Regions from separate parts of the Halobacillus sp. Cin3 genome, predicted to be linked through region 1. Evidence: riboswitches for the same ligand, from Rfam matches in the RefSeq annotation. Region 1 holds a riboswitch; each other region holds the start of a gene.
The links. Region 1 has a riboswitch for thiamine pyrophosphate ahead of thiT (energy-coupled thiamine transporter ThiT). Riboswitches for the same ligand answer to the same signal wherever they lie in the genome.
Positions count from the first base shown of each region.

Region 2: another riboswitch for thiamine pyrophosphate. It lies ahead of QMA39_RS05115 (YkoF family thiamine/hydroxymethylpyrimidine-binding protein); the one in region 1 lies ahead of thiT (energy-coupled thiamine transporter ThiT).
Region 3: another riboswitch for thiamine pyrophosphate. It lies ahead of QMA39_RS09235 (acetylornithine deacetylase); the one in region 1 lies ahead of thiT (energy-coupled thiamine transporter ThiT).
Region 4: another riboswitch for thiamine pyrophosphate. It lies ahead of tenA (thiaminase II); the one in region 1 lies ahead of thiT (energy-coupled thiamine transporter ThiT).

Region 1 is NZ_CAMZMV010000001.1:189,645-197,239, reverse strand. Features, by position in the region: gene QMA39_RS01085 (phospholipase D family protein) at 1-485, opposite strand, end outside; gene thiT (energy-coupled thiamine transporter ThiT) at 587-1,153, opposite strand; TPP riboswitch at 1,241-1,339, opposite strand; gene QMA39_RS01075 (alpha/beta fold hydrolase) at 1,421-2,167, opposite strand; gene QMA39_RS01070 (SDR family oxidoreductase) at 2,145-3,029, opposite strand; gene yfkAB (radical SAM/CxCxxxxC motif protein YfkAB) at 3,229-4,353, shown strand; gene QMA39_RS01060 (YgjP-like metallopeptidase domain-containing protein) at 4,428-5,012, shown strand; gene zupT (zinc transporter ZupT) at 5,053-5,853, opposite strand; gene QMA39_RS01050 (SIMPL domain-containing protein) at 5,979-6,632, opposite strand; gene QMA39_RS01045 (flavin monoamine oxidase family protein) at 6,755-7,595, shown strand, end outside.
Region 2 is NZ_CAMZMV010000001.1:940,450-948,044, forward strand. Features, by position in the region: gene QMA39_RS05080 (ectoine synthase) at 1-120, opposite strand, end outside; gene QMA39_RS05085 (EAL domain-containing protein) at 269-1,483, opposite strand; gene QMA39_RS05090 (N-acetylmuramoyl-L-alanine amidase) at 1,639-3,297, shown strand; gene QMA39_RS05095 (RDD family protein) at 3,349-3,774, opposite strand; gene QMA39_RS05100 (DUF420 domain-containing protein) at 3,962-4,492, shown strand; gene QMA39_RS05105 (hypothetical protein) at 4,691-4,921, shown strand; gene QMA39_RS05110 (hypothetical protein) at 5,373-6,302, opposite strand; TPP riboswitch at 6,520-6,620, shown strand; gene QMA39_RS05115 (YkoF family thiamine/hydroxymethylpyrimidine-binding protein) at 6,713-7,315, shown strand; gene QMA39_RS05120 (ECF transporter S component) at 7,312-7,595, shown strand, end outside.
Region 3 is NZ_CAMZMV010000002.1:212,569-220,163, forward strand. Features, by position in the region: gene QMA39_RS09220 (PTS fructose transporter subunit IIABC) at 1-550, opposite strand, end outside; gene QMA39_RS09225 (BglG family transcription antiterminator) at 638-2,581, opposite strand; gene tenA (thiaminase II) at 3,159-3,845, opposite strand; gene QMA39_RS09235 (acetylornithine deacetylase) at 3,845-5,131, opposite strand; TPP riboswitch at 5,211-5,317, opposite strand; gene QMA39_RS09240 (GNAT family N-acetyltransferase) at 5,421-5,915, shown strand; gene QMA39_RS09245 (hypothetical protein) at 5,871-6,296, opposite strand; gene QMA39_RS09250 (hypothetical protein) at 6,512-6,736, opposite strand; gene QMA39_RS09255 (alpha/beta fold hydrolase) at 7,118-7,595, shown strand, end outside.
Region 4 is NZ_CAMZMV010000001.1:304,510-312,104, reverse strand. Features, by position in the region: gene QMA39_RS01770 (FadR/GntR family transcriptional regulator) at 1-349, opposite strand, end outside; gene QMA39_RS01765 (ZIP family metal transporter) at 569-1,378, shown strand; gene QMA39_RS01760 (thiazole biosynthesis adenylyltransferase ThiF) at 1,655-2,674, opposite strand; gene QMA39_RS01755 (thiazole synthase) at 2,671-3,438, opposite strand; gene thiS (sulfur carrier protein ThiS) at 3,441-3,644, opposite strand; gene thiO (glycine oxidase ThiO) at 3,641-4,765, opposite strand; gene tenI (thiazole tautomerase TenI) at 4,770-5,369, opposite strand; gene tenA (thiaminase II) at 5,366-6,061, opposite strand; TPP riboswitch at 6,171-6,278, opposite strand; gene QMA39_RS01730 (NUDIX domain-containing protein) at 6,323-6,763, opposite strand; gene QMA39_RS01725 (SDR family oxidoreductase) at 6,923-7,595, shown strand, end outside.

The DNA.
Region 1 (7,595 bases):
AGGTTAGTTAAGACAACGTTCACCCCACCATCTTCCAGCCGTCGGATCGTTTCCGACTCATAGGATCCGTAGGTGGTATTGATTTGGTCGGTGATGAAGACAACTTCAAGGTCAGGCACTTCTTTCTTCCGTTCTAATATGGCATCCACGAGACGTCTGCTGATTTCGGGAAATTCATGCTTCCCATTGGTGTAGCCGTTGAAGAGAAACATATCAGCGACAATAAAATCATCCGCTCCTCCTATAGTGGAATACATTTCTTCAAAAACCTGAAGATCATGAACCGTATCCCCCTCTTGATTTTCATAGGAGAGGTCCCGGAAAAACTCGATATCCTCCATCTGGTGCACATCCCCTTTATAGGACACACCTTCAGGGAGCGCTTTCCATGAAGTATGATAGGCGATCATGACCGATAGGAGCAGCACAATCAAAAGCAGCAGCCAGACCCATTTCTTCTTTAGTAATCCTTTTATTCTTTTCATCCCTATCCCCCCTGGTCTCTGCCTGTCTTTTCACTCCACCGGTCCTTTTGAAACATGGAAAAAAAAGCCTTCTGCCGCTGTGGCAGAAGGCTTTTTTCATTTTAATGAAGCACGAGCTTCGGACGCTGTATAAACAAAAGACTGATTACAAAAGCGCTGAGGATAAACGCAGGCAGCATGTATCCACCATTATAAACGAGGGAATACAGCCAGACCGGCTGTCCTTCCGGAGCGAATTCGCCGTAAAAGATGATACCCGCCGCAAAATGACCGAAAAAACGGAGTACACTGCCAATAAAGCAGCCGGTAATGATCCAGCCGATCAAGGCTTTCGTTTCCTTGGAGCGGATCGCATTCCAAAGCGGTTTGGCCACGATTCCTGCCGCACCGATCACCGCAAACGCCACAATGTAGTCCAACAGCGTCTGCAAAGGGGTGATGATATAGGCACCGGTCAGAATCTGATAGATGCCGAGCAGCAGTCCGGTCGCTGCGCCGCCCTTCACGCCCCAGCGGAAGGCCATAATGAAGACCGGAACCATTGCAAACGAAACCGAGCCGCCCTGGGCCCATAATTTAAATGATAAAAACGGGATGATATCCAGTAGTAGTGCTAATGCGGAAAAGATCGCAATTTCAACTAAAAATAGTACTCTGCGGTTTCTCATTCCAGCATTCCTCCTTTAAAAAAAGACACAAAAAAAGCAATGCAGACAGGGACGCTTCCTGATGGAGGGATCCCGAATGCATTGCACCATCAAAAAAGCCGCCATCCCTGCGCCAGTACTAACTGACAGGTTCGAAGGGTCTGAACGAGGTTCACTCTCAGCCGCTAGGCTCCCCTTGTAGGCTTTGTACCGATTACTCTTCTTGCTATGCATCTATTATATCAAACTTCTTTCCGATGACAAATCTTATTTCCCGGGGAATAGAGTCTATTTTGTATTCGTATACCTCTGGAAGAATTCCAGACTGCGCTCGACAATCAAATCCTGGTCATGATCAAGAGTTGCGACATGGTAGCTGTTTTCCATATGGACAAGCTCCTTATGCTCCGAAAAGACCGAATCAAAGATCACCTCTGAATTATTTGGCGGGACGACGTGATCCTCATCCGAGACGAAAATCAGAATCGGGCAGTGAATCGTGTCAAGCCGCTTTTTCACATGATCCATTAAGACCGTAATTTCGGTAATGGATTTGACTGGTGTTTTGTCGTAGGCAAGTTCATCCTGATCGGGGTCTTTAATATCGGATCCGATGGCATCAAGAAAACGTTCTTCTGTCGCCGCGCTCTCCTCCATCACGGGGATATCGATAGCTGCATTGATCGGAATAACCCCTTGGACGCTCTTATGCTCACTGGCCATATAAAGGGCAAGCGTTCCTCCCATGGATAAACCGACAACAAAAATAGAGCTGCACCGTTCATTCAGCCATTGGTAGGCGCTCTCCACTGATTCAATCCAGTCCTTATAGGACGTCGCCTCCATATCTTCCGGTGCTGTGCCATGTCCTTTCAACCGCGGACAATAAACGGTATATCCCTCACGTGCGTATGCTTCAGCGAGCGGACGCATGCTCTGGGTCGTCCCTGTGAACCCGTGGGAAACGAGAATCCCCACCTCATTGCCCTCGTATTTGATTTCCTCTGCCCCATCAAGAATGCTGTACTCGGCCATCTGTTTTTCCTCCTTCTGCCTTGTTGGAACCTAAGATTCGTTTTAATACCGTTTTCTCGAGCCATGCCCATGGAAGAAGCCGTTTCAAAAGCACGTTGGTACGGACGCCCGCCCCGACAGGATAACGCAGTTTTTTCAGCTTGTCTTTTTGGATCAGCCCTGTCATGAGGTCGGCGACCGAATCCGGCTGGGCCCGTGACTCTTCGTTCAAGGCACTCCACAGTCCTTTTATGTAAGAGGCATAGGGAGATGAAGGATTGTGCACTTCTTCTGGAAGCGCCATTCCGGAAGACCATATGTTCGTCTGGAAGGATCCAGGTTCGATTAAGGCGACATCTATGCCGAACGGCTGCAGCTCAAAGCGCAGGCTTTCAGAAAGTCCTTCCAGCGCATGTTTGGACGATACATACGCGGATAGACCGGGAAAACCAATCAAGCCGCTGACACTGCTGACATTTAGTATTTTTCCGTACCCTTGGCGCCGCATGATGGGCAGCACGGCCTTCGTCACGGCTATAACACCGAAGACGTTCGTATCAAACTGCCGGCGGTAATCCTCAAGCGGAACCTGTTCGAGGAACCCTCCTACCGCATAGCCGGCGTTGTTCACGAGAACATCCACCCGCTCCAGTTTTTCTGCTTTTTCCTTAAAACGTTCAATGGATGGATCATCCGTAACATCCAGCTGCCACACTTCAATCTTCTGCTTCACGTCTTCCGGCAGGTCTGCATTTTGGAAAACCGACGCTTTTTCCATATTCCGCATCGTGGCAATCACACGGAAGCCTCTTTCTGCACATTTCACAGCGGTCTGCTGTCCGAATCCGCTGGAGGATCCGGTAATAATAACGGTTGGCTGCATCAATGGTCTCCTCCTTTATCTATTCGTCTACCCTTTTCCTTTCGCTGTCACACGGGGAAACTCCTTTTTCGATGTGCAAGCGTTTCCTGCTGCTTTTTCACGTTCAACAGGAAGGAATGGTATAGTTCAAGCTTGAATAATGTTAGAATAGGAAAGGTTAAGACCGAATTAATCAAATAGAAAGGAAGTTTCATATTTTATGAGTACCAACATGAAGCTTCAGAAGCTTACACCTGAGTATGACCCGTGGGAAGCCTACATGGACGTGAAGGAACACGGGCATATGACGTTATCCAATATTGAATTCACGACGACGACGCTGTGCAATATGCGCTGCGAGCACTGTGCGGTCGGATATACCCTGCAGCAGAGGGACCCTGAAGCGCTCCCTATGGATTTGATCCGGAAGCGCCTGGACGAGATTCCTCACCTGAGGACTTTGAGCATCACAGGCGGGGAGCCGATGATGTCGAAAAAATCCGTCGAAAACTATGTGCTCCCCTTGTTAAAATACGCCCATGAGCGCGGCGTACGCACACAGATCAATTCCAACTTGACGCTTCCTTATGAGCGCTATATTCCGATCATCCCCTATCTCGATGTTTTACATATTTCGCATAACTGGGGAACGCTTGAGGAATTCATCCACACCGGCTTTGCCCGGATGGAGCGCAAGCCTTCCGAGGAAAACCGGAAGAAATTTTTCGACCGGATGGTGGAGAACTCCCAGCGTCTCGCGGATGAGGGCGTCATGGTATCGGCGGAGACGATGCTGAACCGCCGCACCTTCCCTTACCTGGAAGCGATCCACGATCATGTGAAAGAAATGAAGTGTGCAAGGCATGAAATCCACCCGATGTATCCGGTGGACTTCGCCAGTGCACTTGAAACACTGAGCCTTGAGGATATGCGTAAAGGAATCAACCGCCTGCTTGATCACCGTGATGAAGATACGTGGATGCTGTTCGGCACCCTTCCTTACTATCCATGCAGTACCAATGACGAGGATCTGGACATGCTGAAGCGCCTGTACAGCGCGAAAAATGTGACGGTAAGAAACGACCCGGATGGGCGCTCCCGCTTGAATGTCAACATATTCAGCGGCGACATTATCGTCACCGACTTCGGGGACGAGCCCGGTCTTGGCAACATCCAGGACACTTCCTTGGAAGACGCATACCACCAGTGGATGCAGACCGATACAGCGAAAAGCCTCAACTGTCACTGCCCGGCAGTGGAATGCCTCGGTCCGAACGTTCTTGTGAAGAACTCGTATTACCAGGACGTCGATTTTCAGAAGCGGGAAGCGAAAATCACCCTGTAACCTCTAAGCAGTGCTCCTCTATTCAGGGGCACTGTTTTTTTACAACAACACCGACATGTAAAGGAGGTCTTGATATGCCGCTCCTACAGCATAATCAGACAACGATACAATATACCGTCCATAAACAGCCGCAGCTGCAGTTCACAAAAATATATCTGGATGATTTAAACGGGATACAGGTAACGGCGCCTGAGGAAAAATCAGAGGAAAAAATTCATGCGTTTGTAGAAAAGAAAGCCGAATGGATCATAAATCATTGGCAGAGAACACACGAGGACCTCTACCTTGGACCTTTTTCATTGGAAGAGGGACAGAAAATCACCTATCTCGGCCGCTCCTATAAGCTGTTATTTGATCAGGCAGACTCAGAAGAGACGACCTTTTCATTCCATCAGGGAAAGTTTACATTCCGCACCTCCCTCGCTTCCAAAGATGAGCAGACAGCTCAGTTGAACGAGCACATTACAGCGTGGCTCAAGGATAAAGCCGCTGAAAAATTCAAGGCACTGAGCACGCATACGGTCGAAGTCGAGGATGACCTTACCCGTCTTGGAAGCAGGCAGGAGGAATCCATCACCATCAACTGGCGGCTGATCCAGCGAAAAAAAGCGGGCATCCAAAGTGTCATTGAAGATCTTTACAGTGGAAAGACGTATTAAAAAATCCCCCGCGCGCCATCAGGCAGCCGGGGGATTTTTATTAAATAAACAACAGCAGGCTCAGCGCCATGACTGCCATTCCGGCGACAACGCCGTAAATAGATAAGTGAGGCTCCCCATACCTTCTGGAGGCCGGAAGCAGTTCATCAAGCGAAATAAAGACCATAATACCCGCGACACCGGCGAAAAGAATCCCAAAAACCATATCATTCAAGAACGGCATGAGCACAAGATAGGCAAGAATAGCCCCGATCGGCTCGGATAATCCGCTCAAAAAGGAAAGATTGAACGCCTTTTTCTTATCTCCTGTGGCAAAATAAATCGGTACAGAAACCGCAATTCCCTCCGGGATATTATGAATGGCAATCGCCGTGGCAATAGCAATCCCAAGAGCCGGATCGTTCAACGCTGCGGTAAAGGTGGCAATCCCCTCTGGAAAGTTGTGGATCGCGATGGCGAGGGCTGTGAACGTTCCCATCTTCAAAAGGTCGCGGTCCTTCTGCTTGTCCTGTGTCATGTCCTCCACCTTTTTCACTTCGTGAGGATTGCCGGCTTTCGGAATCACTTTATCGATGAGGGCAATAAGCAGCATACCTCCGAAAAAGGACACCACTGTAATCCACTGACCCATCTCATTTCCGAGCGCACTTACAAGCGAATCCTGAGCCTTGAAGAAAATTTCGATCATGGATACGTAAATCATCACTCCAGCCGAAAAACCGAGCGACAGGGATAAAAACCGTGTATTCGTTGTCGATGTAAAAAATGCAAGTATGCTTCCTACTCCGGTGGCAAGCCCTGCAAACAAGGTAAGCCCGAAAGCGAGCAGTAAGTTTTCCATGTGACCTCTCCTTAACTACGAATATCATTTACTGCTCATTGTAATGGATGTTTTTCCTCGGCACAACATTTTAAACCGAGACCTTTATCTCCATATAAAAAAAACACAGGAACAACCCCTGTGTTTTAAGGATAAAACGGAAACCAGACATCCACCCGGGCTGTAATCTCCATCATCCCCGGCTCGATCGGCACAGCGCTCTCACTGAGCATCTGTGTTTTAGCATAAGGCTGTAGAGGTGAAACGTCCGGACTCTTTTCCTCTACAACGCGGACCGGCTTCTGTTCGAGTCTCACATTCATCGTATTCGCGATCGTCTGTGCAGTGGCAAGAGCCTGCCCGAGGGCGATTTGAAGGGCCTTTTGATAATAGTAATAGGACTGACTCACCGTAAACTCGATGTTCGTCACCCGGTTGGCACCACTTTGGACGGCTGCATCAATGACTGCGCCTGTCTGTTCAATATCATTTACGGTCACGGTCAGCATATGGGAAACCTGATATCCGCGGAACACCTGTTTCCCATCCACATAATCGTACTGCGGGAACACGGAATAATCGGATGTTTGAATGTCCGTCTCTTCCACACCTACAGCCATCAGCTGATTCTTCACCATACTGGTGACCGCTGCATTTTCATCCTGAACCGTAGTGAGATCGGCCCCTTCTGTCACAACACCGAGCTGAACAACAGCTGTATCCGGCTTCACCTTAACACTTCCTGATCCCTGGACACGGATCTGCCTGTCAGATCCGTCCTGTCGGAATGTTTGATACATTGACCATCCCCCCTTTATTAATTCATGTACCGTCCGCCATGAATATGCAGGTTGGAAGATACATCCATAGAACGGTACTGTTCATCCCATGGACTGAATAGCCATAAAAGGGGGTGTTTTCCATGACTAATTATCAATCCGAGGGCTTTACATATCCAGATGATTTCCTCCGTATCATTCATAATGGTCTCACATCATCTGCTCAAAAGAAGCGGGTGATTATTATCGGTGCCGGCATGGCAGGACTGGTGGCAGGGAGTTTATTAAAGAATGCCGGTCATAAGGTGACCATCCTTGAAGCTGACAGCCGGCTGGGCGGAAGAGTCTATACGGTCCGCGCCCCGTTCACGAATGGCAATTACCTCGATGTCGGGGCGATGCGGATACCGACCAATCATAAGCTCGTTTATGCGTATGTCGACAAATTCGGACTGGAAACCAATCCTTTTCAAAACACACGGAAAGATGATCTCTTATTGATTAATGGAAAAAAAGTGTACCACCGCATTTATGAACAAAACCCCGCCATTCTCGATTTTCCTGTAGATGCGGAGGAGCAGGGAAAAACAGCCAAAGAACTGTTTCTGTCGGCCGTCCAGCCGTTCCTCGATGTGTATAACAACAGCAGTGATGCTGAAAAGGAACACCTCAGAGACCGCTATTCGGACCTTTCCATGAGTGAATATTTACGGAACAACCCCTACGGACCTTCCATGTCCTTAAATGCTGTGAGGAAAATCAAGGTCCTGCTTGGAATCGAAGGCTTCCCCGAATTCGCATTTCTGAATATCCTCACCGACATCACGTTTCCGATTTTCCAAGGGGATACGAAGTTCAGGGAAATCATAGGCGGGAATGACCGGCTGCCATGGGCCTTTTACCCGGACCTCTCCTCCTCCATCCACTTCTGCGAACGGGCCGTTGCAATCAATCATTACAAAGACGGCGTGCAGGTCGTGTCAA
Region 2 (7,595 bases), 750 kb from region 1:
AGTATCGTGGACAGAATAACCCATATGGTCTTCAGCAACAAGTAAACGCCGGCTGATCCAGTTCCCTCCATCCACTTCCCTGTTGGATCCAACAACATCTTCCAGTGCTCTCACTTTCATCAGCTATCCCTCCTTGCCTTACTTTATTCCATAGCCACCATCATAGACCCTTTCATCACATTCTCTTTCTGTAAACAAAACAAGCCTGAGGGCCCATGTCATCGATGGTCCCTCAGGCCTTCCTGCGAGAAGTTGAATGTGCCGCTCTTCAGGCAAGCAGACATTCATGATCATACAAATAGGCGTATCTCAAATCAATGAAAAGAAAATGCTGGTCGGTTAATGGAAAACTGAATGTGCGGACCATTTCTTTCGTTTCTATATCAGAGTAAAGGTCCGAAAGCAGACCAGCGTGCGACTCCCTCATTTTCATCACATTTTCCAGAAAATATGGACGGAAAGCCCAGTTGGATCCTTTTTTATCCGTTTCCACAAACCACTCGTCTTCTTTTTTACGGAAGTTGGAGGATACCTGCTGACCATCCATATGGCAAATGAACATACGGAAACTTTCATTGTGAAACTTCTCTGTCACACCATCAATAAACGCATCTGATTTCTTTGGTCCTTCCCACCTGGCCAGGAGCTGCCTCACCTTTGCTTCCCAATGTTTCACATACTGCTGGCGATTTTCCAACAGGCGTTTTTCCCGCTGTACAAAGCCGCTCATCCGTTCTTTGATATCCACCGACAGCGCCCCTTTACCGACAGGGTCGAAGGATGGAAGGGCAAGGTAATATCCCTGATAGAACCTGCTGCCGTGCTTCCAGGCAAAATACAATTGAAAATCATCCTCGATATTCTCAAATAAAAGAGCCGCCCCGATCCGATGGGCGAGCATAGATAACGAGTACATGATATCCTGAAAAGCATCTCCATCCTGTCTGCGAATGATCCCTGTATCAATTTTTAAAATATGGGGTTCCAAAAGCCTGATCCGGTCGATATTCGAGCTCTTTGCTCCAACATGATCCACGGCAATCTGAATACCGTACGTTTTAAAATACAGCAGAAGGTGGTTCAGGGTTTCAAAGTCTTCATCAAAATCATGTTCAGTCACTTCAATGACAATACGACTCAGGTCAAACCCCTGGTCCTTGAATTGAAGGAGCGACTGCAGGAGATCATCCCCATTGTTCACCATCAGCTGCTTAGCATTGCGGTTAATAAACAGCAGACCTTCTTTTCTGTTATCCATCATCATTTGGACCGCTTGAGTGAGGACGACTTGATCGACCTCCACTTTGAATTCCTCCGGCACGTCCGTATCATGGAAAAAGGGACCAAGACTCTCCCACGTCTGATTCTCTTTATAACGGGCCAGCACCTCATATCCGATCACATCGTGATTAATTGCACTGACAATCGGTTGAAAGACAGGCTTTATTCTATGTAAGTTCCCTACAATATCCAGTGGATCCATGAGTCTCCTCCTTTTCACGTCATTCTATTATTATACAATACAAGTCGTATCCAGCTAAAGCATGTGTTTGACAAGGTGATTTTGCCGCTTCATCCATACAAGTATCTAAGAAAACTCATATACTAAAAGAGATTCTTGAGAGGAGAAAGATTGATATGAAAACCATTGTCATTGACCCGGGGCACGGAGGTACAGATCCAGGTGCCGTTTACCGAGGGTATCAGGAAAAGACCTTTAACCTATCCATTGCCCTCAACGTCCAGCGTTATCTTACGGAGCATTATGAAGCTGAAATTGTGATGACGAGAACATCCGATATAACGGTTTCCTTGAGCAGGCGGACAGCGGCCGCTAATGCCATCGACGCTGACTTCTTCCTATCGATCCACAATAATGCCGCCGGTGGAAGCGGCTTTGAAAGTTATATCTATAACGGGGCTCTTGCTCCGAATACTCAAGCTTACCAGTCCATCATCCATAACACGATTTATCAAACGGCTTCGAAATACAGAGTGAACAACCGCGGCATGAAACAAGCCAACTTGTTCGTCACCCGCGAAACACATATGAGTTCCCTTTTACTCGAACTATTATTTGTCGATCACCCCGACGATCTGGCCCTGCTGAGAAACTCCACATTCATCAACGACATATCCAGAGCTATCGCGGAAGGAACAGCCAAAGCTCTACAGCTGCCGAAGCTTTCCAGCGCCGCATCGCCAGAGCGCTCCACGTTATACAAAGTGATGGCTGGATCTTTCCAAAGCAGAGAAAACGCAGAACAAAGAGCCGAATTCTTATCTCAAAACGGTGTCGCTGCTTTTATCGTGCCTGCCTCCTTCTCAGGCGGTGTCTATTACCGTGTTCAAACAGGGGCCTTCTCTAAGGAAACAAATGCCAAATCACAGGTAGAACAATTAAAGCGGATAGGGATTGCAGACGCGTATATCCTTGCCGGAACCGACAAATCCGAATCCCCTGTGCGTGAAGATGATCTGTACCGGGTCATTGCCGGATCGTTCAGAGAAAGGAAAAATGCCGAGGAACGGGTGAACCTGCTTACCGCTGCCGGATTTCCATCATTTATCACGACTTTAGATATTGGCGGCCTCACCTATTACCGTGTTCAAGCCGGCGCTTTTCAAGAAATGGATCATGCGAAAGCTCTTGTGCAAAAATTGAAGTCGTTCGGTATCATCGACGCCTTCATCTGGTCGGGTTCTGATCTGCCACCCTTACCAGATTCACCAGCCCCTGAAACACCGGAGGACAAATGGACAATTCTTGGGCAGAGCGTGATTGACGGTTGTCAGCTTGACCAATTTGTCCGTTCGGTCTATCCAGATGCTCCACAGCTTGGTAGGTACTATAGGGTATACGGAAACCTTTACGGCATACGAGGGGATATTGCATTCGCCCAGGCCGTTCATGAAACGAACTATTTCCGTTTCACGGGCGATGTACAAAGAGATCAAAATAATTTTGCAGGAATTGGAGCTGTAGGCGGTGGAGCTGCCGGGGCATCCTTTTCGACACCCGAAGAAGGTGTCCACGCTCAGATTCAACACTTATATGCCTATGCTTCCAGCGATCCGATTCCAGCAGGGGTGAAGCTTGTAGACCCACGATTCGATCTTGTTGCACGGGGAAGCGCGCGCACATGGACTGCGCTGAATGGAAAATGGGCTGTACCCGGCAATCAGTATGGTCAGCTTGTTTTATCAATCTATGAACGAATGGCCGAATACACGCAGAAGTCTATAGAAATCCAGCAGCAGACCCTGCAAAAACTTATTCAAGATTTAAACCAATAAATAGAACCGGTTGCTTTACAGGAACCGGTTTTTCGTTTTAAAACAGGAACATTACTTCTCTTTTGTTTCTCTTGGCTTCATCGTTGTAAAGGATATGAGTTCCCCCCAGCTCCGTCCTTTTTTATCCAATACGGATGTTGCGGCAGAGACCAACAGCCACCACCCGTTGGTCAACAGCACCGGGCCGAATCCAAGAACAGCTCTTACCATGGATTGAAATACATGGGGGCTTCCTCCATGCGTCGATACGACAGACATATTTGTCAGCAGCATGCCTAAAGTTCTGCCCTGTAGGAATAATGGCAGAACCATCAACGTGCTCAGGTGGATCGTGATAAAGGCCTGCCAGAATACAGGATTGGGATCAAATCCCCTCCCGGTATCCTGCAGATACGTGTAAAGGGCAGCCCATATTCCGGATATGAGCAGCTCCCCGCCAAATCCTAGAAATTTCAAAAACAAGTATTTACGGCGCATAAACTTCCCTCCTTGTACGTATCCTATGGATTCTTTCTGGATAAGGTCAGCCCATTATTCCGTCTTTTGTCACGAGTGTGAGCCATCATGAAGTGACAGTTTCGTTAACGTTCGACATCATGAGATGATTTTCAAGCGGATTTTTTATATACTATTCCTGCAGTCTATTAAGAGATGGGGTATTACTTTGGAAATAAAAAAAGATTTTAATTATGTACCATGGGTGGTGGGACTATCCATTGCTATCAATCTAATTGTGGTGGCCTTGTTGTTCCTTCCGGAGATTGGAAGCGAGACCAGCTTTGATATTACGCTGCTCCCGTTACTTAATGCCGTATTCAATTCCTTCACATTCGTGTTTCTTTTGGCGGCTTTATTTATGATTATCCGAAAGAACATTACGTGGCATAAACGGTTCATTTTTGCTGCCTTTACAACTACAGCGTTGTTTTTAGTTTCATATCTCACGTACCATTCCATGTCTGAATCAACGTCCTTCGGCGGCGAGGGTCTGGTGGCGGGTATTTATTACTTTATTCTGATCACCCATATTGTGCTGGCCGCACTTATTGTACCCCTGGCCCTGTTAACACTGTTCAGAGGTCTGGCAATGAAAGTGGATAAACATAGGAGAATCGCCCGCTGGACGATGCCGATCTGGCTTTATGTCAGTTTCACAGGCGTCGTTGTCTATTTAATGATTTCTCCCTATTACTAAGAACAGTCACGTGTCTTTGGATACGTGGCTTTTTTCTTTTTTATATTACAAAAACAATAAGTAGACGGGAAAAGTTGGCTATTTTCCAAGATATTTGTTATTGTAGAATAACAGCCGGTAGGTATCGAAGCCGGTTAAGTCTATGAAAATATAATGAGCACATGTCCAACCAGCTTACGGCCATAAGGAGACTAACTAATGGACATTCTTAACTTTATCAAGGAAGAAGGATTTACGTCTGCAAGATTCCAATCGTTCGCAGGGAAAGATACGCTCATTCAATTGAATCGGATTACGGATATGAAGGAACTATTCGGCCTGCTTGATATGAACCCGACAACTGTGCGGTACTATCCTTATGAAAAACTTCCTTATCTGGACTGCTCTCAGAATGAAGACAACTTAAAATTAAGATTGTTTAAGCCATAAAAATAACCGGGATACATAACACATGTATCCCGGTTTTCTTTATTCCTTTATATTACTGAAAAAGGAGCCTTCACAGCAAGTGGTCTTTTAACCAAGGGTGATCTCCTTCAGGTCATCCACTGAGTAGACGCTTGTGAAACATCGTCTGATTCAACCATTAACAAAAGCAGCACAGATACTCCCGGTCACCAGGACGTCCCCCTCATGAATCAGGACACGGATAACCACAAAACCAGCACCTGCTGCTAAGTGAAACAAACAGGTATGAGCCCGCTTATCTTTGCTCCTCCCTCTGTGCTGGTTATCCCCACTGTATAAAGAACCGATTTCCTCTATCGGGAGATAACGGGAAACAGGATTCCATAAAGAAGGAAGGGGCTGGGAAAAGATAAAAAACGCCCCTTTTTCCAACCTCCACGTACAACAGAGACGCTATGGCCTCTATGTCGTTTTACCATTCTCCTTGAAAAGCATGGATGATTTTCCAACGCTGAACTGCCATAATTCCTTTCCATTGTTGTTCGGCTACAGCAAAAGCTTTTGTTCCGTCTCCCCAGTCCCAGGTGATATCCCAGATGCCTTCTTCCTTCAGCGTCTTCAAATAATAACGGATGTTTTCCAATACTAAAGGTTTATATTTAGCATATAACGGATGCTGTGGGGACGATATTATGTCAGTCGGAAGAGCACCGTACCCACTTCCCCATTCCGAAGGATCCTGACTAAAGCAGTTCTCGCCTAAAGCAAGAAGGTGGGACTGCACCTGATCAAGTCCATAAGGCATTAGATTATGAACATGTCCTTTATGCTTGTCCAAGGAGATCAGTAGATTTTGAAAGCACTGCCATTCGTGGAAATCCATCTGACTGACACTCATCAAATGTTCTACAGCTTTAACAGCACCAGCCACACCCGTTTCCCAGGCTTCCGTATCCCGTTGGGAGCAGTCGATGAGAAAACCGGCCAATTCCGCCGCCGGGTTAAACATCCAGTTGGACTGCACCCCTTCCCTCCACGACCACCAGGGTGCATGAGGAAAATGGTTGACCTCAGGAACAACCGAGGGCCACATCCCTGATTGACGATCATACGAGCGAAGCAGGTAGGAAACCATCTGTTGAAGCATCGGCTCTTTGGAAGATACATTCAATTCAGTCAGCACTTGGGAAGCTGCCCATGTGGCCATTGGAGAAGAAGCTGGAAGTTGAAAATCCGGCTCAATTCCATGACCAAAACCTCCATCTTCATTTTGGAACGCACTCAAATAATCGAGAACTTTTTCTTTAGGACCTCTTCCAAAAAGAGCTTCCCATCTGGCGGCTTCCAATGGACGTGCATACCGCTTTATCCACCTGTTTGCCCGATGCATGTGATTGTTCATGCCTGTCTCCCCTTCCTGTTGATGGTATCCCTTGTCTTCTGATTGCCCGACTCTTTTATTCCACTCAATAAATGACGGATTCTATTACCCTCAGCGTACCACGATTGGAAGATTTTGAAAATGAACTCTATCGTTCGTATTCATAAAAAGAAGAATAAACATTTACAAATATTCCAACATCCGCTACGATAGAATCAATACAAAAAACTGTATACATATGAGGCACTAGGGGAGCTGCTGCGAGCGGCTGAGAGGATGATCCGACCCTTGGCACCCGAACTAGATAATACTAGCGTGGGGAAGTGCAGCCGTTCTATCAATCAGGCCTTTACAGGTTTTATTCATCGATCAACGGACTGCATTCCCATGGGATGCAGTTTTTTTGTGTTTAAAAAAAGGAGGAATGATGGATGGATCAAGTTTGTGGTACATCAAAAATTGCCGGATGTTCGTTTTCTATACATCCGATGAGTGATGAGTTTGCGGGTATAATTCTGGAAAGCTTAAAGAAAGTGGATACATCTAAAGTATGGCTCGATACCGATGATGTCACAACGACGGTACGGGGACGAGTGGAACATATTTTTGATGTGACGAAGGCCATCCTTCTTCATGTATCCAAAACAAATGTTCATGCGGCTTTTCATGCGACTTATTCAATTGGGTGCCCGGGAGATTCGGCTGGAGATACGTATATGGCTGAATCCCTGCACCGGAGGAATGAAGACGCCTCCCGCTCGATCACCCAGCCATTGGCAGCTAAGTTTTCCCTGTATCCAATGGGAGGGGGCAGCTATATGGATACAATATACAAGCAGATTGAAGCGATGAAATCGAAGGGCATCCAAGTGACGCCCGCCCACTATTCTACAAGGCTTGACGGAGATACCCATACGGTTTTCGAAGGGTTGGAAAATGTTTTCCGTGAGACAGAAGCTTCAGGGTCGTCTCACACCGTCATGACTGTATCGGTGTCGGTCAACAGCCCTTCCTCAAAGGAGAGCATCTTATGAAAAACTGGAAACTCAAAGAAATCGTTGTTCTATCTGTTTTGTCTGTCGTTTTCGCTGTTGTCTACCTCGCTTTCCTGCCTGTTGGAAAACTTCTCTCAGGTCTCTTTGGTCCAATCGGATATGATTTTATCTTTGGTATCTGGTTCATCGTATCCATCATTGCCGCCTATATTTTACGCCGCCCGGGCGCAGCTTTTCTCTCTGAAACCATCGCAGCGACAATTGAAGTTCTGCTTGGAAATGCTTCCGGACCTATTTTGATCTTAACGGGAATGGTTCA
Region 3 (7,595 bases), on a different contig from region 1:
TGAACGATGCAGCACCAATGTTTTCAATCGTCTTCCAGAAGGAATCTTCCGGGATTTGAATGCCTTCTGGTGTAGATGTACCGCCAAGGGTGAGCGATATGGCAATCAACAGTCCTCCGATGACGATAAACGGAATCATGTAGGAAACGCCGTTCATCAAGTGGCGGTAAAAAGCATTCTGCCCTTTCCCACCGGCCGCGTTTCCAGCATCTTCATTGGAGCGCTGACCACTTTCTTCATGGACGGATGCCTGACCGTCGACAACCCGCCGAATCAATGTTTCAGGAGCGTTAATCCCCTGCTGGACGCCGACGGCTACAAGTGGCTTGCCGACAAACCGCTCTTTATTGACTGTTTTATCAGCCGCAATAATCACCCCGTCAGCTGCATCGATGTCTGCCTGCGTAAATTCATTTTCCACCCCGATGGACCCCTGGGTTTCAATCTTTATATCGATGCCCATCGCATCGGCCGCCTTCTGCAGGTTTTCTGCAGCCATGTACGTATGGGCGATGCCGTTGGGACATGATGTAATCGCTAGAATTTTCATAAGCTTCCTCCTCTTGTTATCGCTTACTTATACTGTAGCAGACAATAACAGAGGAAAAATTTTTAAATCTTCCACAGGCTGTGGTACTTATGGATTATTGTGAAGCGCATTCATAATTGCAGCGGCATCTTTCTGTTCAGCCAGCTGCTTTACAAAAGAAGGGTTCGACGTCAACGTATGGATTTCCCTGAACAACTGCCGGGCTTCCTGTGTGTTTTCATATTTCATCGCAAGAAGCAGAACGACATGCACAGACTCACCATCCCATTCCACAGGTTCAGGAAAGGCGGCCACTGCAATGGCGGAGCTGTTCACGTCTTCCACCTGTCCATGAGGGATGGCGATTCCGCCGCCAATGGCTGTAGAAGACAAGTATTCCCTGTGCAGACAGGATTGAGGGTAACCATCTTTCACATACCCCTTTTTCACAAGCAGGCGGGAGAGATTCTCAATCACTTCATATTTCGACAACCCGGACTGGCCCGTTTGAATGAGAAAAGGAGACATACTCTGAAGCAGAAGGGATTCTTTCCCCCTCTTTCTATCAGAGGTTCTCCCCTGCTCCAGCTGCTTGATAAGACTCTTTACAAGTGATTGGTCCTCCGCTTCAAATAACGGTGAAACGACGACAGCAGGAATGCCCAGTTCTTCGACCGGCACTGTAGAGATAATTCCGTCTACACGATGCTCCTTTGTGAACGAACGCAGCCGGTGCGCCGCAATACTACCGTGAATATGGATATCCGGAAACAGCTTTTCCATCCGGGCTGCCAGCAGCTGTGAAAGTCCCATCCCCATATGACAGACGATCACCACTTCCACTTTTTCCTTTTTCACGGTCGCCTTTCTTTCCAAGGCCGCCTGGAAATGCAGTACCAAATAGGCGGCCTCCTCTTCCGGAATCGGGTAGAGCAGTTCTTCCTTGTGCTGGTCTAAAATCCAGACAAGCGTGTCAAAAAGGTATGGATACTTTTTTTTGATGGTCATCAGCAGGGGATTGGAGATGGACAACCCGTAGGAAAGGCGGGCCAGCGTCGTTTTCAGATGCACATATAAATGATCACGCAGGACTTCGTCTTCTTCAAAACGGTACCCGGTCTGGGCCGATGCTTCTGTCACCAGCCAATCGATAATGTTGGAAATTTCTTCGGGAAGCTTCGGTGTAAGACCTTCCCTGGAAGCCCCATGAGTTTTGGCACTTCTCAGATGCATGGTCAAATAGAGGACTTCCTCCCTTGGGAACGTCATCGCAAAAACACGCTCCAGACGGTTACACATTTCTTCCGCCCACGGAAATTCTTCGTGGGTCCGGATGGATAGAACATCCTCTTCCGGCAGCGAAATGATCTGACCAAGCTGAACCCTCTTAATCATAAAAGCGGTATGGAGAAGCAGGGATTCGAGGGCTGCGTCTGTAAAGTCGACCTGGTGTTTTTCCTGAAGGGCTGCCAATTCGTGCTGAATCGTCCGGATGAAGAAGGAATCAAAAAGAACCTTTGTTACATCTTCAGCGGGGCCTTCCAGTGCAGAAAGTCCTGTCACGGCCTGACGGATCTGTTTTTCCTCTCCGGATATATAGACGCCGATTTTCTGCTTGCGGACCATTTCCAGATGAAAAGGGTGCAGCCATGTTTCGATTTCATCCAGAATATTTCTGACAGCGGTATGGGAAAGGTAGTAGTCTTTCCGCAGCTTCTGGATGGTGACCGGGCGTGGAGCGGACAACAGGTCAAAGGCGATTTTCGTCCGGAGAGAACGTTCGTGCGCTTCATTTTGAGGAAAGGAATGATGGAGATGGTCGATCAACAGGGCGTTGTCAGCTTCTTTAATCGCAAGCCGCACCCCGCGGCCGGCTTTTTTCTCAATAACACCCGTCCGGCCCTGCTCGTCCAAATAATCCTGAACTGCCGGCAGATGATTTCGAATGGCTTTATCTGAGTATCCGAGAGACTCCGCAATCTTACCCGTCGGGATGAACGTGTTCGGAATCCCGGTAATATAGTGGAGGATCTGCTGTTGAATTTCCTTCATAGGTATGTTCTCCTTTGCCTCTTTTTTCAAATGGGTTGAAAGGGATAGACTACCTTTTATTCTACATCGTTCGTGACATTTTGACTACTTTCGACATTAATGACAAAACCCTCTCCATTTAGGAGAGGGCGGTCTCAGCATTTGCTTATCATTCAGTGGATTTATCTGTTTATCGTGGGAGTGAAGGGTCACGTGCCGCTTATCGGTGGATGCTTGCCGCGGGCACGGCCTCAGCTAACTTGGGCAAAAAAACCACCTCCCCAAGTGGATCTTCGGCTCGTGCCGTTCCCGCAGGCGTCACCACCGAACGCTCTCGTGACTTCACCTAATAAGGAAAGAAAAGAGAGGCTATCCTGTCTAAAAAAGATTGTCCTCATAGTATATAAATCAAACATAACAGGTCGATTCTCATAGATCATGCGTTACGGAAGGAGGTAAGCCTTTAACAGCCGATGTTCAAGAAAAATTCTGCTTTTACGCGATGACGAACAGGAACCCCTTTTTATAAATCACAGCAAAAAAGGCTGTCGATTGTGTGTTCTCGACACCCTTTCTTCTACATCAGGAGAAAATTTAATTACTCGTTCAAAAAGCTCTCTTCCTCGACCCACATTTTTTGTTTCCACGCCATCTCCCAGAACATATACTCCAGCTTACTCGTATGAATAAAGATCTCTTCGAGGTGAGATTTTTCCCTTTCCGGAAGTCCGTCAGCCAGCTCGTTGATTAATTTTTTCAGGGAGGAAGCAAGCTCAGAAAATTCGTCGGACGCATACATCTCAATCCAATCGCCGTAAAACTCGTGCTTTTCCCCTTGATTCTGTTCGGCAAGGTGAAGGCCGATCACGTTGTAGCTCCATGTGCAGGCCAGTACACAGGCCGCCACCTCAGCCTCTGATCCTTGATTTGCCTTGTTCAGCATATAGCTCGTATAAGCGAGGAGGGTGGCAGAAGGTTTTGTCTCCTCCAGTTCCTCCCGGCTGATGCCGATCCGCGCCGCATAGTTCCGATGCAGTTCCATTTCCTCACTTAAAGTGGAATGAAGCAGTTCAGAGAACATCGTCATTGTATCCAGGCTTTTCGCCTTAACGGAACCAAGAGCAAACACCCGGCAGTAATCAACCAAGTACAAATAATCCTGGCGCATGAAAAATTGGAATTTCTCAAGTTCGAGCGTGCCGTCCCCAATCCCTTTGACGAATGGGTGATCGAGGTAGGCTTCCCAAATCGGACGGGCACTTTCGTATAAACGGTCTGTAAACATTACGCTTCCTCCTTGTCATCTGTCTGTTGAAACCAATCGTGCAAAAAAGCCATCATCGTTTTCGTATAATCCAACAGCTGTCTCCTGTCCAGCGACTCATTTACTGCATGCGCCTGATCGAGCGTGCCTGGGCCGTAGAGAATCGTCGGGATCCCAGCTTCTGAGAGCCACCCTCCATCTGTCACAGTCGGAGACATGGACGTTTCCGCCGGCGTACCATGGATGGTTTTATGGGCCTGTTGGAGCTGCTGTACCCCTGGATGAGCAGGATCAACAGAAAAGGCGGGGAAAATTTCTCCGCGGTCCTCAATCATGGACGTTCCTCCCCATTTGAATTGAGGGGCATGGTTTTTCAGCCATGGATCGGCCTGGGCGGCAGCACGGACATGTGCTTCAATTTCTTCGATCACATCTTCGTAATGCTCTTCTGGATAATAGTGCACGGTAATCCATAAAGCACAGCGGTCGGCGATAAAAGCCGCGTGCCTTCCACCTTCAATGACAGCAGGATTGATTGTCGTCGATCCAGGTGGAAAGCCCGGACTCGATTTCGTAACCGCCCAGTGCCGCTCCAATTCCTGCAGCGACTGGATGATTTTCATCATTTTTTCAATTGCCCCTGCTCCGTATCTTTTTCCACCGGCATGAATGATCGAACGGCGTTCCGCGTCGTGGAAGGTTTCCGGACTTTCAATCGTAATCCATCCGGTAATGACGCCTCCCTGCCCCTGAATGGCACAGTTACTCGTATCGGCTACGATGGCTAAATCTGCCTGATACCCTCTTTCTCCACAGGATTTTGTTCCTGCTTCTCCGACCTCTTCACCGACGACGGACTGCACATGAAGGTCGCCGGCCGGCTCGATTCCCGCTTCATGGAGCAATTTGAGTGCAAACAGAACAGCCGCCATTCCACCTTTCATATCCGCCGTGCCGCGACCGTACAAGCGGTCGTCCTTCAAGGTCAGTATAAAAGGATCATGCCCCCACGATTCCCCTTCATCCAGCGCAGCCACATCAATATGACCGTTTAAGATGAGACTTCTGCTATGTTCCCGGTCGGTTCCTTTTTTCGTTCCGACGACAATCGGATCACCGGGATACAGTTCCCATGTGTCTATTTCAAAATCCATCCGGCTTAAATACTCTTCTATGTACTGTTGTGCTTCCGCCGCATTTCGGGCTGGAGGGCTTAACGTCGGAAAGGCGACCAAATCCCCTAGAAGCTGGCGCATCTCCTCTTCCTTTTCCTCCACTCTCTGCAGCAATTCCTCTAACTGAATCATCGTACTCTCTCCTTCCATATAAAAAGCCCGCCCCTTCGAGAGAAGGAGCGGGCTTGATCATCATGTAAGAAAAGATCAATCATCGACCGCTTCACTTCCCTCCGCTGGTATGAGCCAGATCAGGTTGTAAGGGTCAAAGCTTCTGCTTTTCTCAGCCCGGTCATCAGGGCTCCCCTAGTGAAACATGCTATAAAACTGTTATTTTCATTACAACATAGGCGTCTGGAAAGGACAAGTCCTGTTCAATCGCGAAATGTAAACGGATGACGAATAGAACAGGAGGCATTGGATGAACATCAAAAAAGATGATTTAACAGGTGCGGAAGTACAAGCATTCATAAAGGAGCACCTTTTCAATATGACCCTGCACTCCCCGCCCGAAAGCATCCACGCATTGGATATAGAAAAATTAAAGCAGCCCGGCGTGACCTTTTGGACAGCCTGGGAAAAGGGAGAGCTGGCGGGAATGGGAGCGTTGAAAGAACTCCATCCGGCGCACGGAGAGATCAAGTCGATGAGAACAGCCTCTTCCCATTTAAGACGAGGCGTCGCCCATAGAATGCTCCAACACATCATAAATGAATCCAGTGATCGAGGGTATACACAGCTCTTTTTAGAAACCGGGTCTCAAAAGGCGTTCCATCCGGCTGTCCAGCTGTATAAGAAGTTCGGGTTTATTTTCTGCGATCCTTTCGCCGGCTACAAGGAAGACCCGAACAGCTTATTTATGACACTGAAACTAACGGATACTGTAATACATAGCCGCGGTGACCGCAACGGATAAGAGGACAGCCGCTGTCAGACTCCTCTTCAGGAAAGCAGCAGGAATTTTTTTAACGAGCGTGTAGGTGATTGGAAAAATGAAACTGATCGGTATGAGATACAAGCTTAAGAACATCGTAAAGACAGCCAATAACACAGCTAGAAGTGGTCCAATTAAAAGATACAGGCCCCACTCAATAAAAAAGCGTCCCAACGACAGCTGACTGCTTAAACGATCGGCTATCAAGGATAGGGGGAGGGCAAACACAGCATGCCCCAAATAGATATTGACTAAATTAAAATATAAGTTTCCTAACAGGTTGCTGTAATCCGATGTGAGATAAATAGAAACCAATAAAGCTGTTACAAAACTGCTGATTAAGGCAGCAAGAATATTCCGCATCGTCCAACTCACTTTCATGTTGTTTTATTTATGTAGGTAAAAGAAGCGCGGGTTCCGATTATGGGTGGGTCTGTTCTGTTCCCGCACCCTTCATCAAATGCTCCTCGTGACTTCACCACATGACCAGGTTGTAGTATAGGCGTTGGCGGCGCCTATGTATCAGGGTAAGGCGAATGAGAGGAGGAGAGTCCTTTTTTCTATAGGGATAGAGAAAATTATCCGCCCAGAGATATGGTCTCAAAGACGGCTTCTTTTCCGTTTTCATAAATCCTCAGGATCTCATAACTTTTATAACCGTCCACTCTGTAGAAGCGTTCGGATTTATGCGAACCACCAGCGCCGGCCTCTGTCTTGTATAACAGGTTCAGCGTATCTTTTTCTGCCCGGACCTCGAAGGATGTATAATATTCCGCCCCTTCGCCCTGTTTTATTCCGTTCAAATAGATATATACTATATTCTGATCTCCATCTTGGAACATATGATTTCCATGTCCGTTTGAAAATAGGACAACGCGTCCCCTGGAAGATCCTTTTTCCCAATTTCAGAGAAGGACCATTCCCTTTCACTTTGACACGCTGTCAGGAATAAAACAGATAAAAGCACCAATAGGATTCCCTTCAAAAGCAAGCCCCCTTTTACACTTTCTCTGCTATTCTATCATTCCTGGATGGACGCTGAAAAATCCATTTCACATGGAAGGTAAGCGTTGATCAAATCGATCAGCTTATATAACATAGTTGACTTATCGGAATTATTGTATTTTAATAGCACTAATAGATTTTTATCGAACGACCAGTGAATGAAGATGGAGGGAAACATGATGAAGGAAGCCTATCCGGTTATTGATGGTGCGGAATCGTTGTTTTTTGAAGGAAATGATACAGGGGTACTGCTCTGTCATGGCTTTTTAGGAACGCCCCAGAGTCTGAGAGAGATGGCAGAAGGGCTGGCGGATCAAGGTTATACCGTATCGGTGCCACGACTTCCAGGTCACGGAACGCACTATAAAGACCTGGCTTCCTGCTCGTTTTCCGATTGGTATATGCAAATCGAAACCGCTTATCTTCAACTGTATTCAAGGTGCAGGGAGGTGTTCGTCATCGGTCAGTCGATGGGAGGCACGCTGACCCTGGACCTCGCTGCTCAATATCCCGGCATTTCCGGCATTGCGTTAATCAACCCAGCTATGTATATTCCGGCGCTCTCCCATCTGGAACAAGCTTCCGAGCCCTTTTATATAGAGGAAGGAAAGCCTGACATCAAAGATCCTGGTGCTGTGGAAATCACCTATACCCAGA
Region 4 (7,595 bases), 110 kb from region 1:
AAGCCGCCGCTCCTGACGCACCAACCTCAAGGATCTGCCGGACTTCCAGCAGTTCTCTCATATCCTCCGGCTTCATTAGAAAAGCAACAGAGGTTGGAACAGTGAACCGGGCAGGATCGAATGTTTTGACATACGTGCCTTCTCCCTGGTGCATTTCAAGAATGCCCATGGCCCGCAGCGCACTAAGTGCTTCCCTGATCGCTGATCGGCCGACATCAAAGCTTTTGGCCAAAGCTTCCACACTGTCCAGCTTATCCCCCGGCTTCAACCGACCTTCCTTTAAAGATTCCAATAACGAATCCGCAACCTGTTCATAAATTTTCTTTCTACGAATCGGTTTATACTCCACGCCATTTCCCCCAGCTCCATCTTTTAATTTAAGTTTACTTTATTCTTCCAATCTTTGAAAGCGTTAACGGTAAATTAACAAAAAATTATGAAGGTTTCCTGAGGATAAAGTTCGGTTAAAGAACCGCAGGCTGTCCTTTTGACGTTTTTGCTAAGCGCATGTAAAATGACCGCATAAACAAATTTTGCACAAAGGCAACTTTAAGAAAGGTGATGAATCATGATTGACCTATTCAAGGAAATGAATCCTGTAATGCAGGCATTTATTGGTACATTATTCACATGGGGCATGACGGCCTTAGGCGCCTCTCTTGTATTTTTCGTCAAAGGTGCCAATCAGAAATTTCTTGATAGCATGATGGCTTTTGCGGGTGGTGTCATGATTGCGGCTAGTTACTGGTCTCTGCTGGCACCGGCTATTGAGATGTCCGCAGAAGGACCCGTACCGAACTGGGTACCGGCCGTTGTCGGGTTCCTTCTTGGAGGGGTGATGCTCCTCTGGATCGACCGTCTTCTGCCCCAGATGGACACTGATAAATACTTAGGGGATATCAAGGACAACAAAGCCAAAAACCGGACGGCTCTGCTCGTCTTTTCCATGACGCTGCACAACATTCCGGAAGGTCTTGCTGTCGGTGTGGCCTTTGGCGCACTTGCTTCCAGCGGGACAGAATCCACACTCGCTGGTGCGGTCGCCCTGGCGCTCGGAATCGGGATTCAGAACTTCCCGGAAGGAACCGCCGTATCCATGCCTCTCCATCGTGATGGGATGGGCAAAAAGAAAAGCTTTATGTTCGGTCAGTTTTCCGGCATGGTCGAACCGATCTCCGCTGTCGTTGGTGCCGTTGCTGTCATTTTCATCGAACCGATCCTCCCTTATGCCTTAAGCTTCGCTGCCGGAGCGATGATTTTTGTTGTGGCTAAGGAAATCATCCCGGGTTCTCATGAAAAAGGGAACGTGAACCTTGCTTCGATCAGTCTCATGCTCGGTTTCGCCATCATGATGACGCTCGATGTCGCGCTGGGGTAACGATGTACTTACCTATTGGAAGAACTGCTCCCTATATTATGCAGAGTGGTCACATTCCGCTTTTTGGTGGATACTTGCCGCGGGCACGGCCTCAGCTAACTTGGGCAGGAAAACCACCTGACCAAGTGGATCTTCGGTCCGCGCTGTTCCCGCAGGCGTCACCACCAAACACTTATCAGCTTAAAGCGGTTTGCCAGAGCTTCAAGAGGCATTAGAAAAGAACACGTGCTCTCTACAAATGGAAAAAAGCTCAGAGACCCTGTCTCTGAGCTTTTTTCATCCTGTATACCGATGATAGAGTGTTTTGGCTTCAGCTACATCCTGGGTTCCGTGAATGAGGGCACGTCCGTCCTTAAAGAACACCATCCGTTTATCCCCTGTCGTAAACGATAGCAGGTAAGGGTTCTTCTCCACCCTGCCGTCCTGACCGGCAAGCGTCTCTGCGAGAACGGTCAGGTTCCATTCCTGCTTCGATGCCGGGCGGATCTGCACAGAGTCACGCCCGCAGAGGACTGCTGTCTTCATCTGCTGATCATAGGATAAGAATGGATAGGATGCCTCTCGGCCGCATGACGGACAGTCATCCTTTTTCACGCTGGAGACGCCGATGGCTGAATGCTGATTCGTCCATAGATCAAAAGAAACGAGTTTCTTCCTGACAGCGCCCCAATCTTCAACTAACAGCTTCATAGCTTCTGCTGTCTGATGAGCGGTCACCATCTGGACCGCTGGACTGATAATGCCTGCGGTGTCACACGTCAATCCTCCAAGCGGCACCTGCTCCATCAAGCAGTGCAGGCACGGCGTATCTCCCGGCAGAATGGTATAGCTGATGCCGTAGCTTCCGACGCAGGCCCCGTAAACCCAGGGGATCTGATGCTTTTGAGATAGATCATTGATGATCATCCGGATATCAAAATTATCAGTGGCATCAATGATGACATCAACACCATCCAGAAGTGGCTCCAGTTCAAGCGGTGTCGCATCGATGACTTTTGCATCAATGATGACCTCACTGTTTACCTGCTCCAGCCTCTGCCGGGCAGCTACCGCTTTCGGAAGTCGGGTTTCAGCGTCCTTTTCTGTATACAGCTGCTGACGCTGAAGGTTGCTCCATTCCACATAATCGCGGTCAATGATCGTCAGTTTTCCCACCCCGGCGCGCACAAGATTTTCAGCGGCACCGGTTCCGAGGGCACCTGCCCCGATGATCAGCACATGTTTGCTGCTGATTTTCTCCTGCCCCTTTTCCCCGATGGGCTGGAACAAAGTCTGTCTTGAATATCGGTCGTTCATGTTCGGCTCATTCCCTCCATTGGACTGCTGGCCGCAGCATAACGCTTTTTCGGGATCCTCCCTGCTTCAAATCCTAGCCGTCCTGCCTGTATGGCAAGCTTCATCGCTTCCGCCATTTTCACAGGATCATCGGCGGCAGATACAGCAGTATTCAACAGCACACCATCAGCGCCAAGCTCCATCGCCGCTGCTGCATCGGCTGGTGAACCGATGCCCGCATCCACGATGACCGGCACTTCTGCCTGTTCAATCATTAAATCCAGCTGATGCGGGTTGAGAATCCCCTGCCCTGACCCGATCGGGGACGCCCCGGGCATTATTGCGTGGGCTCCCATTTCTTCCAGTCTTTTCGCAAGGACGACGTCATCGGACGTATAAGGAAGAACCGTAAAGCCTTCCTCCAACAGCATTTCCGTCGCCTTCAACGTTTCGACAGGATCAGGCAGAAGCGTTTTTTTACAGCCGATCACTTCTACCTTAATCATATCGCAAAGTCCGGAAGCTTTGGCTAATTTTGCATGCCGCACTGCCTCTTCTGCATTTTCCGCCCCTGCCGTGTTAGGCAGGAGTGTATAACGGCCGACGTCCAGCTGTTGAAGCAGGTCCGGCTGCTGCGGTTCAAAAATGTTCATTCTCCGGACGGTAAAGGTGAGGATATCGGTTTCCGATACGTCTACAGCCTTTTTCTGCGTTTCAAAATCAGGATATTTCCCTGTCCCCAAAAGCAGTCGTGAGTTAAACGTAAAATTTCCAATCTTAAGCATTATTATCCCCCTCCTACGAATTGGACCAGTTCAATTTGGTCACCTTCATGCAGTTGTGAATGGCCATGCTCGCTTTTTTCTAATATGGTGTCGTTCAGTTCCACCATGACCACCCGGTTATCCAATTGAAAGTGACTCAGGAGCGTACGGACATCATCCAGATGGTCAGGAATCTCATGCCACTCGCCATTTAATTTCACATTCATGATAAACCTCCTTCTATCGTGATGAAGCTTTGTCCACTCGTCACCCAGTCAGGATCCACCGACTTCCCCTCGATTTGATCAGCCATCAGCTTTCCTGTCACCGCTGAAAGCAGGATGCCGTTCCGATAATGGCCTGTCGCCATCCATAACCCCTCTTTTTCAGGATGAGGGCCGACATAAGGAATGCCGCTTTTCGTCTGCGGCCGGATTCCGGCCCACGTATCTTCCATTTCGGATTCCGTAAGTGAAGGAATGAGGCGGCGGGCTTTTTCCATCAATTGAAAAAGGCCCTCTAAGGTAACAGACTCGTCGAAGGAACCCACATGTTCAGTGGCACCGATAACGAGGCGGTTTCCGGCCTTCGGAACGATGTAGCAGTCTTTTGTGAAAAGGGTCCCTGTGATGAGCGGGCGTTTCGTCCGGACAGAAAAGCACTCCCCTTTGACCGGGTACGTTTCCACAATGGTGCGTTCAGCATTCAGCAGTGAAGCACTCCATGCCCCGGCCGCTGCGATGACCGCATTCCCTGTATACGTGCCTCCGATGGTTCTGACTCCAATGATCCGACCGTTTTCTTCCACCAAGCCGGTGACGTCCGTGTGTTCCAGGAAATCCGCGCCGAGTGCTGCGGCCGAAGCGGCAAACGCTTTCGTCAGCTTTGGTGCGTCCACCTGACCGTCTTCCGGCAGGTATAAAGCTCCTGAAATCCTGTCTGAAAGAGACGGCTCTGTTTCACGCATTTCATCACGATCGATCCACCGAGCCGTTTCACCGACCGCTTTCTGCGATTTCCCCAGCTGCTTCCACGCTTCCTTTTCCTCATTTGTAAGAGCAATTTTATATAACCCTTTCTGCTGGAGCCCGATATCCACTCCACTGAGCTCTTTCAATTCAGCTGCAAGAGAAGGAAACATCGCCCGGCTCGTTCTCGCCATCTGAAAAAGCGGATCGTCCCCTTTCCATTCGGACTGAGCACCGAGCATGCCCGCTGCGGCGCTTGATGCCTTCTGTCCGGTTTTCCCCCGGTCGATGACGAGCACTTTTTTCTGCCGCCTGGCAAGCTGATAGGCCACAGAACTGCCAATGACTCCTCCACCTACAACGATTGCGTCATAAAGCATCCCTTCATCTCCTTTCCAATTGATATCGATAACGGCGCACCGCTTCTTCAGCGTTTTCTGCCAGAAGAACCCCCGACAGCACGGCCGCTCCCGACGCTCCGTAATGCCTAAGACTGGAAGCATTTTCCGGTGTTAATCCCCCAATAGCAATGACAGGCAGGGACACGGCCCCGGTGACGGTCTTCAGTGCACCAAGCCCCCTCCCCGGCATCCCGGGTTTGGAATTCGTCTCAAAGACATGGCCGAATAGAACAGCATCCGCTCCCTCAGCCTCTGCGGCCACCGCTTCTTCTGCCGAATGGACGGAACAGCTGACGTGTAAAGATGGAAACGCTCGCTTCACGTCTTGAACCGATAAACTGTGACCAGCCAGCTGCACGTGTGGCACCGCTTTTGCTGCTGCTACATCCACCCGGTCATTGATCACGAGCTTTTCGGTCGGAAACCCGAGCTCCGTCAAAGTATCTATAGTTCCCGCTATTTCACTTGCGGACCACTGCTTTTCTCGAAGGTGGAAGAAATCGATCATTGGTTCAATCGCAGCCACCCTCGTGCACAGTTCCTCCCGGGACTGCCGCCCTGTGGATATGACATGCAGTTTCATTCACGTCCGGCTGCGATCGACTGTTTTATATCAAACGGCCATTCCTCCATACGGTAAGCCATTTCCCAGAACATATATTCATACTGACTGCTGATGATAAACAATTCCTTCATCCTGGCTCTGCCGGCATCTGTCTTCTTTTCAGCCAGTTCATCAAGACGCTCGATCTGCTCCTCTACAAGCGTCCGGAACCAATCCCCGCCGTAAGCCGCGATCCATTCCTGGTAGACCGGTTCTTCCGGCGACGACTCTTTCAAATGTTCGCCGACTTCATAATACAGCCAGTAGCACGGAAGAATCGTCGCAATCACATCCCCTAAGTCCCCGTTATACGCTCCTCTGTACATATGGGACGCATAAGCATAGGCCGTTGGTGACGGTTTGAACTGCTCCCGCTCTTCCTGCGTAATGCCCAGCTGCTTCGAAAAATTCTCATGAAGCCCAAGCTCTGCTTCGTACGTACTCTGAGCATGAGACGCCATATTGGCCATGACAGCCATATCTTCAGACTTTGCAGCTCCCAATGACTGGACACGGGCAAAATGGGACAGGTAATAGGAATCCTGAAGCACATAATAGCGGAACTTTTCGAGAGGAAGCGTTCCCTCTCCAATCCCCGTTACAAAAGGATGCTGAAAGCTTCCCTCCCAAATCTCATCTACGGCTTTTCTAATTTCTTCTGAAAATTTCATGTCCACTCTCTCCTTTGTTGAACGATCCGCCACTGATTTTTCCCACTAAAAAAGCCACTTTCCCCGGCATAGGAAAAGTGGCTGATATACATTTATTTTCATAGACATGTATAGGTATCGGCCACTTCCCTACGCTGGTATAAACCAGATCAGGTTCCAAGAGTCTTAAAGCATTACTTTAATCTCAGCCTTTGAGAAGGCACCCCTAGTGGATCGCTCGCTATTCAATTCTCTTTCATCGTAACACGTTAGAATTTTTTGTCAAAAATAGATTTTCGACTGCCGTTCCACTGCTTTCTGGATACTGTTGGCTGTCCAGGGAGGAATCGGGACGGGACTCTCGTTCAGATCGGGCTCTACCCAGACCATGTCCGCCACTTCTTCCGGGCTCTTTATATAAGGCTCTCCTTTGAAATCGGCAGTTAAAAATACGACATTCAGAACCTGGATATCCCCGATTAAAAAAGTATTGCTGTGTACATAGGTAAGGTCCCCATCCAAAATGAGGCCGATTTCCTCTTTGATTTCACGGCGGACGTTATCTTCCAGCACATCAAGGGAATCCGGACTGAACTCCATTTTCCCTCCAGGCAGCGAATAGAGACCGCCGGCATGCTCCTCTTCCGGTGACCGCTGAATGAGCAGAAACTGACCGTTTTTCATAATGGCCGCTTCTACGTTTATGATATAAGAATACGACATATACAAACCTCCTTTTTCATCCAATCCTTACCAAATTCGACACGACACACCAAACTCCTCTCCTTCCCGGAGAAAAGGTTGGTGAGCATATTCATTGTGTATCTTTCTCAAAAGCCGTACGATACTCTTTGCAATAAAAGATAAAGAGGTGTTCCAACCATGGATTTACAACTTAGAAATAAACTTGTCCTTGTGACCGGATCTACACAAGGAATCGGAAAAGAAATTGCGAAAACTTTCCTTGAGGAAGGTGCACGCGTCGTCATTAATGGACGTACTCAGGAAAAGCTCGATCGTATTGTAAACGAATTAAATCCTCACGGAGACATTCAAGGATTTGCTGCTGATGTGTCGACGAAAGAAGGCGCAGATGCGCTGATCCAAAAAGTCGAGGCCATCGGTGACCTGGATGTACTTGTGAATAATACAGCCATGTTTGAAGTGAAAGATGTCGAAGATGTAACCGATGAGGATTGGATGAATTACTTTGAAACCAACATCATGAGTGCCGTACGTTTGTCGCGTCATTTCCTTCCCAAAATGCTTGAACGGGATACCGGCCGGATCCTGAACATTTCCAGTGAAGCCGGCGTGAAACCGCTGGCGGAAATGATTCCTTATTCCACAACAAAAGGTGCGATTAACTCCTTGACCCGCGGCCTGGCGGAGCGTACAAAAGGCACCAACGTAACCGTTAACGCCGTCCTTCCTGGACCGACATGGACCGAGGGAGTAGCCGGGTTCATGAAGGGAGCAGCAGAGAACGCAGGCGAAGAGTTGGAATCCTTTACGAAGGATTACTTCAAAAACAATGAGCCGACCTCTCTGATCC